3 regions of the Paenibacillus sp. FSL R10-2771 genome follow, and region 1 is predicted to be linked to each of the others. Evidence: a T-box and tRNA genes for the amino acid it is inferred to sense, from the RefSeq annotation. Region 1 holds a T-box; the other regions hold tRNA genes.

The links. A T-box is a leader RNA that pairs with one kind of tRNA and senses whether it is charged. The one in region 1 lies ahead of NSU14_RS00410 (glutamine--tRNA ligase/YqeY domain fusion protein), so its partner is inferred to be a tRNA-Gln.
Region 2: it encodes a tRNA-Gln, which carries the amino acid that the T-box ahead of NSU14_RS00410 (glutamine--tRNA ligase/YqeY domain fusion protein) is inferred to sense. The anticodon was not compared.
Region 3: it encodes a tRNA-Gln, which carries the amino acid that the T-box ahead of NSU14_RS00410 (glutamine--tRNA ligase/YqeY domain fusion protein) is inferred to sense. The anticodon was not compared.

The regions. Positions count from the first base shown of each region.
Region 1 covers NZ_JBBOBM010000001.1:67,067-69,299, reverse strand. Annotated here, with positions in the region: gene NSU14_RS00410 (glutamine--tRNA ligase/YqeY domain fusion protein) at 1-894, opposite strand, end outside; T-box leader at 971-1,233, opposite strand; gene NSU14_RS00405 (hypothetical protein) at 1,315-2,233, opposite strand, start outside.
Region 2 covers NZ_JBBOBM010000001.1:240,176-242,408, forward strand. Annotated here, with positions in the region: tRNA gene NSU14_RS01110 (tRNA-Glu) at 1-45, shown strand, start outside; tRNA gene NSU14_RS01115 (tRNA-Val) at 51-126, shown strand; tRNA gene NSU14_RS01120 (tRNA-Met) at 160-236, shown strand; tRNA gene NSU14_RS01125 (tRNA-Asp) at 241-318, shown strand; tRNA gene NSU14_RS01130 (tRNA-Phe) at 338-413, shown strand; tRNA gene NSU14_RS01135 (tRNA-Thr) at 434-509, shown strand; tRNA gene NSU14_RS01140 (tRNA-Tyr) at 515-600, shown strand; tRNA gene NSU14_RS01145 (tRNA-Trp) at 606-679, shown strand; tRNA gene NSU14_RS01150 (tRNA-His) at 706-781, shown strand; tRNA gene NSU14_RS01155 (tRNA-His) at 831-906, shown strand; tRNA gene NSU14_RS01160 (tRNA-Gln) at 925-999, shown strand; tRNA gene NSU14_RS01165 (tRNA-Gly) at 1,006-1,080, shown strand; tRNA gene NSU14_RS01170 (tRNA-Cys) at 1,088-1,161, shown strand; tRNA gene NSU14_RS01175 (tRNA-Leu) at 1,191-1,269, shown strand; gene NSU14_RS01180 (aldo/keto reductase) at 1,422-2,233, opposite strand, start outside.
Region 3 covers NZ_JBBOBM010000001.1:6,382,870-6,385,102, reverse strand. Annotated here, with positions in the region: rRNA gene rrf (5S ribosomal RNA) at 22-138, shown strand; tRNA gene NSU14_RS27555 (tRNA-Ile) at 202-278, shown strand; tRNA gene NSU14_RS27550 (tRNA-Asn) at 282-357, shown strand; tRNA gene NSU14_RS27545 (tRNA-Ser) at 361-450, shown strand; tRNA gene NSU14_RS27540 (tRNA-Glu) at 502-573, shown strand; tRNA gene NSU14_RS27535 (tRNA-Val) at 579-654, shown strand; tRNA gene NSU14_RS27530 (tRNA-Met) at 688-764, shown strand; tRNA gene NSU14_RS27525 (tRNA-Asp) at 769-846, shown strand; tRNA gene NSU14_RS27520 (tRNA-Gln) at 1,052-1,126, shown strand; tRNA gene NSU14_RS27515 (tRNA-Lys) at 1,154-1,229, shown strand; tRNA gene NSU14_RS27510 (tRNA-Leu) at 1,246-1,329, shown strand; tRNA gene NSU14_RS27505 (tRNA-Gly) at 1,337-1,411, shown strand; tRNA gene NSU14_RS27500 (tRNA-Arg) at 1,422-1,498, shown strand; tRNA gene NSU14_RS27495 (tRNA-Pro) at 1,652-1,725, shown strand; tRNA gene NSU14_RS27490 (tRNA-Gly) at 1,738-1,808, shown strand; gene NSU14_RS27485 (helix-turn-helix transcriptional regulator) at 2,027-2,233, shown strand, end outside.

The sequences.
Region 1 (2,233 bases):
CAGACGCGGATCATCCCAGCCGTCCACATACTTCCCGGCAACCAGCGCCCGGAGATAACGTTTGCTCGTGACCACTCCCGTCAGATTCACCCGGCCGAATTCCCTTTGCTTAGGGGGTTCAGGAATATTCAGCTCCTTAAGCACCCACTCATATAGCGGCCGGTGATCCTTGAACTCGATGGAGCACAGTGAATGCGTCACCCCTTCAATGGCATCCTGAATCGGATGGGCAAAATCATACATCGGATAGATGCACCAGGCTTTCCCCGTGCGGTAATGCTCCGCATGAATGATCCGGTATAGCACCGGGTCGCGCAGATTGATATTCGGCGAAGACATGTCGATTCTGGCCCGCAGCACCTTAGCACCGTTAGGATATTCTCCATTACGCATCTCCCTGAACAGCCGCAAATTCTCTTCCGGCGAGCGTTCCCGGTACGGACTGTCCTTACCAGGTTCGGTTAATGTCCCCCTGTAGGACGTCACCTCCTCCGGAGTCAGGTCGCAGACATAAGCTTTCCCCTTAAGAATCAGCTCCTCTGCGCTGCGGCAGATTTCCTCCGAATAATCGGAGCCATAATAGATATGCTCTCCCGGGCTGCAGCCCAGCCATTCCATGTCCTCGGTAATAGCTTTTACATACTCCATATCCTCTTTCAGCGGGTTGGTATCATCGAAGCGCAGATGGAATCTGCCGCCATTCTTACGTGCAATCTCAACATTCGTGTGGATGGCAAAAGCGCTGCCGATATGCAGATAACCATTGGGCTCCGGCGGAAACCTTGTGCAGATCTCCCTGCTGTAGACTCCGCCCTCCACGTCTTCTCTGATCAGCTTATCCATATAATTCTCCGGCACGGCCGGTTCACTCTCATTCACATTAACGTCAGTCATTCTGATCTCCTCCTGTATATTGGTGATACCTGCCCTTACGGGACAACAAAAAGAACCTCACCTCCAAGACTGTAGTCTTGGGGACGAGATTCTCGCGGTACCACCCCAGGTTTATTAATATGTCGCCATATTAATCTCATCAAGTACGGCGCTGCCGGCAAGGCAGGGCTTATACTCTAGCTCTGTAACAGGAGCTCCTGTTGTACCATCCCCGGCCATAGCCGGTTCCGGTGCACCGCTCAGAGGCTTGTTTCGGTCCAGCCTTCCCTGCTCCTTCGCACCACCCGGAGCTCTCTGTGAGGGAATGAATAGACGTACTCTTCTCGTCATCGCGTTTCATCATTTGATCCAGAATAACAAATCACAGGCAGCGTGTAAAGTGTAGCAGTGTCCGGAGGCGCAGCAGTCTGCGGGACAACCTTACCCCTGACTCAGCGCCGCCAAGAGCTCCAAAGCTTCCTCATGCTCCGGCTCAATCAGAAGCGATCTGCGCGTGTAATCCAGCGCCGCTTCGTCATCCTCCTGCTCATAGCTGCAAATAGCCAGGCAGTACAGTACAGTAATTACCGGCTCCTCGTCACTGGTCGCCAGTGAATGCTCCAGGAAGCGGCGGGACTCCCCGTACTGCTCCATCTCGAACAGCAGCAGACCGCAGTCCAGGGCCAGATCATATTTCTGCGGCATCGGATAGAAGCCTTTCCACATCAGATCAATCCCGCGCTGCAGATCCAGCAGCTCATCATCACTGGCATCCGGCAGCAGAGCGGAGATACGCTCCGCACTCTGGATGAACAGCTCGGCATCATATCCGCCCAGCCGCCAGAAGGCCAGGATCTGCTGCATGCCGATCGTATCGTAATTTTTGTCGATCCACACCTTCAGACTGAAGAAATCATCCGGTCCGAACCGCTCTACAAACCGCCGGTAGGCCAGACGGGTATGGGGATGGAGCATCGGCTCTTCAAGCATCAGAATGCACCCGACATTCAGATTCTTATAATGATGCTGCGTGAACTGGGACTGTGCGCCCTTCCGTTCAAAATAATGCACCAGCGCATGGTAATTCGCCGTGAGTGAAATACTGCCGTGGTGAATCAGCTTCGGCGGCTCGGCGAATTCCCAGTTCTCCAGCCGGTGGTCGCCTTTGTCTGCGGTAAGCAGCAGGAAGCTCCCCTGGGAGAGCGCCCCGAGCCGCTCCATACAGGAAATGGCAGCCGCCGGGAACAGGATATGCGAATCCTCCAGCTTGTCCAGATAGAATGAAATTACTTCATGGTACTTGTATGAAGGGTCCTCATAGCCTTCGGCCCGCTTGTAATGATATTCCGGCACCAGATCC
Region 2 (2,233 bases), 170 kb from region 1:
CTCCCTTTCACGGAGGTAACATGGGTTCGAATCCCATACGAGTCATATATGGAGGCTTAGCTCAGCTGGGAGAGCATCTGCCTTACAAGCAGAGGGTCGGGGGTTCGAACCCCTCAGCCTCCACCATCTATCTTTAACAGAATAGATCTTTAACATTGACGCGGGGTGGAGCAGCCCGGTAGCTCGTCGGGCTCATAACCCGAAGGCCGCAGGTTCAAATCCTGCCCCCGCAACCAATTTGGAACCGTGGTGTAGTTGGCCTAACATGCCTGCCTGTCACGCAGGAGATCGCGGGTTCGAATCCCGTCGGTTCCGCCATCTTTATGAAGAAATGTTCGGCTCGGTAGCTCAGTCGGTAGAGCAAAGGACTGAAAATCCTTGTGTCGGGGGTTCGATTCCCTCCCGCGCCACCATATTTTTTACAACTTAATATGCCGGTGTAGCTCAATTGGTAGAGCAACTGACTTGTAATCAGTAGGTTGGGGGTTCAAGTCCTCTCGCCGGCACCATCCTCGGAGGCTTAGCGAAGTGGCCAAACGCATCAGACTGTAAATCTGCTCACGTACGTGTTCGGTGGTTCGAATCCATCAGCCTCCACCATTTTTAGGGGCATAGTTTAAAGGTAGAACAACGGTCTCCAAAACCGTTGGTGTGGGTTCAATTCCTGCTGCCCCTGCCAAGTAATATCCTATAAAATTTAATATGGCGATCGTGGCGAAGTGGTTAACGCACCGGATTGTGGTTCCGGCATTCGTGGGTTCGAGACCCATCGGTCGCCCCATTTCTTTTATAAGGGTTATAAGGCATTGCAATTAAATAAGCTTCATATGGCGACTGTGGCGAAGGGGTTAACGCACCGGATTGTGGTTCCGGCATTCGTGGGTTCGAGACCCATCAGTCGCCCCATTTTATTAAATCAAATGTTGGGGATTAGCCAAGCGGTAAGGCAACGGACTTTGACTCCGTCATTCATAGGTTCGATTCCTATATCCCCAGCCATTATATGCGGACGTGGCTCAGCGGTAGAGCATCGCCTTGCCAAGGCGAGGGTCGCGGGTTCGATTCCCGTCGTCCGCTCCATTTTTTTGGTGCCATAGCCAAGTGGTAAGGCAAAGCTCTGCAAAAGCTTTATCCCCAGTTCAAATCTGGGTGGCACCTCCATTATCTTTTAGAACTAATTCTATGTATATGCCGGCGTGGCGGAATGGCAGACGCGCTCGACTCAAAATCGAGTGGGAAACCGTGGAGGTTCGAGTCCTCTCGCCGGTATAATTTATGAAACTAGTCCCTTAGGAGTTTGACTCCTGAGGGATTTTTATATTTATACTCCATCTCAAATTAAGGATAAAACCCGCAACGAACTTAGATCATCAAATTCGTTGCGGGTTTTATATGTTTTATATGTTGATGCTAAGACTCACTTAAGGAAGCACGTTCCCGGCCGCGCGGTAGATCTCGTACCATTCCTGGCGGCTGAGGGTTATATCGGAAGCTTTGGCGATATCAAGCAAGCGCGCTGTGTTGGTGGTACCGACCACCGGCTGCATCTTAGCCGGATGGCGAAGGAGCCAGGCGATGGCGATGGCCGTATCTGCTACACCTTTTTCCGCAGTCAGACGGTTAATGACTTCATTCACCTCCGGGAACTTCTCATTGCCGAGGAATACGCCTTCAAAGAAACCGTATTGGAACGGTGACCAAGGCTGGATCGTCATATCATGCAGGCGGCTATACTCCAGGATGCCTCCATCATGGACAACTGATCCGGAATTTGTCATATTGACGTTGATCCCGGAATCGATCATGCCGGTGACCATTACGCTGAGCTGAAGCTGGTTGAACAGCAGGGGCTGCTTGACGTTCTTTTTCAGCAATTCAATCTGCAGGGGATTCTGGTTGCTGACGCCGAAGTGTTTCACCAAACCTCTGCTCTCCAGCTGATCAAAGGCTTCTGCTACTTCTTCAGGCTCCATAAGGGTGTCCGGGCGGTGCAGCAGCAGAACATCGACATAATCGGTCTTCAGGCGCTTCAGGCTGTTCTCTACCGAGCTCACAATATGCTCTTTGGAGAAGTCGAAGAAGCCATTACGGATTCCGCATTTGGTCTGAATCAGCAGTTGCTCACGCATGCCCGGACTTGCAGCCAGCACGTCGCCGAACACCTCCTCAGCTTTACCGGCAGCATAAATGTCAGCGTGGTCAAAAAAGTCTATGCCAGCCTCAAGGGCGCTGT
Region 3 (2,233 bases), 6.3 Mb from region 1:
CATTTACCCTGTAAATGCCCGTTTGGTGGCGATAGCGGAGGGGTTCCACACGTACCCATCCCGAACACGACCGTTAAGCCCTCCAGCGCCGATGGTACTTGGACCGAAGGGTCCTGGGAGAGTAGGACGCCGCCAAGCGGACAATCCACACACACTGTGGTATTTTTTTTGCCCTTATTAGTTGCATAGTGGTATGAGAACGGGCCTTTAGCTCAGCTGGTTAGAGCGCACCTCTGATAAGGGTGAGGTCAGTGGTTCGAGTCCACTAAGGCCCACCATATTCCCTGATAGCTCAGTTGGTAGAGCACTCGACTGTTAATCGAGTTGTCACAGGTTCGAGTCCTGTTCGGGGAGCCATCTGGAGAGGTGTCCGAGTTTGGCCGAAGGAGCACGATTGGAAATCGTGTAGGCGCCACAAGCGTCTCGAGGGTTCGAATCCCTCTCTCTCCGTAGCTTTACCTTCCCTGTATAGGGATGAGAAGTAGAATTATTTAACAGCATGGCTCGTTGGTCAAGGGGTTAAGACACCTCCCTTTCACGGAGGTAACATGGGTTCGAATCCCATACGAGTCATATATGGAGGCTTAGCTCAGCTGGGAGAGCATCTGCCTTACAAGCAGAGGGTCGGGGGTTCGAACCCCTCAGCCTCCACCATCTATCTTTAACAGAATAGATCTTTAACATTGACGCGGGGTGGAGCAGCCCGGTAGCTCGTCGGGCTCATAACCCGAAGGCCGCAGGTTCAAATCCTGCCCCCGCAACCAATTTGGAACCGTGGTGTAGTTGGCCTAACATGCCTGCCTGTCACGCAGGAGATCGCGGGTTCGAATCCCGTCGGTTCCGCCATCTTTATTGCTTCAGGGATGAGAATTCCCAGGGTCCGCCCAAGCATAGGCATCGTAAGGAATACTTCGCAATCCCGTAACGGAGTGAAGAGTATCCCGCCTTGTTCCGCCATTTTTATTGTATGAAGGTATCAGGGATTGAGCATCCTATATCTCGAAGTATAGAGTATCCACCCGATTCCGTAGTGTTTGCTAATTATTAATATTGGGGATTAGCCAAGCGGTAAGGCAACGGACTTTGACTCCGTCATTCATAGGTTCGATTCCTATATCCCCAGCCATTTCATTTATGATTGCTTCTCTTATGAGAGCCATTAGCTCAGTTGGTAGAGCACCTGACTTTTAATCAGGGTGTCGAAGGTTCGAGTCCTTCATGGCTCACCATTTTCTTATAAAGTGTGCGCGTGTGGCGGAATGGCAGACGCACCAGACTTAGGATCTGGCGTTTCACGACGTGGGGGTTCAAGTCCCTTCACGCGCACCATGTTTTTGCGGACGTGGCTCAGCGGTAGAGCATCGCCTTGCCAAGGCGAGGGTCGCGGGTTCGATTCCCGTCGTCCGCTCCATATAGATTTTGCGCCCTTAGCTCAGCTGGATAGAGCGTTTGACTACGAATCAAAAGGCCGGGAGTTCGAATCTCTCAGGGCGCGCCATTTATAACTTCGTTGAATCATCAAAGTGTCCTCAGGATTCGAACGAGTTCGTTGGAGCATCAGCTTCAATAGCACAACTTCGCAATCGGATGCGAAGCATCCGTATCTCTCAGGGCGCGCCATTATTACTTTGCAGTATAGCTTTTATATTAACGGGATGTAGCTCAGCTTGGTAGAGCACCTGGTTTGGGACCAGGGGGTCGCATGTTCAAATCGTGTCATCCCGATATTTCACCTTTGCGGGTGTAGTTCAATGGTAGAACTTCAGCCTTCCAAGCTGATAGCGTGGGTTCGATTCCCATCACCCGCTTAAATAATAGTTACAGCAACCCTTGATATTCAAGGGTTTTTTTGTTTTTTTAGCATGGGGCGGAAGTATTGCTTACTAAAAATACATAGTATATGCTGGTGGCCGCTCTATGCGCTGGTAATGCTATATTATGCAGACAGCCATGTTTATATAGACCTGTTATATTAGAACTATGGAAGAACAGGCACTATTTACTTGGAAGTTGAGGAGCATTTATTATGACAGACAAAGTAATACGGATCTTCAAGATCATTAACGCCATCCAGTCGAATCCCGGGATTACGGCTGCGGATCTGGCATTCCGGTGCGAGGTGAATATTAGAACGATTTACAGGGACTTGGATGTAATCAGTCATTTTGCACCGGTGATGAATGAGGGGAGAGGAACGGGTTATAAGTTTATGGGGAAATTCTTCTTATACCCG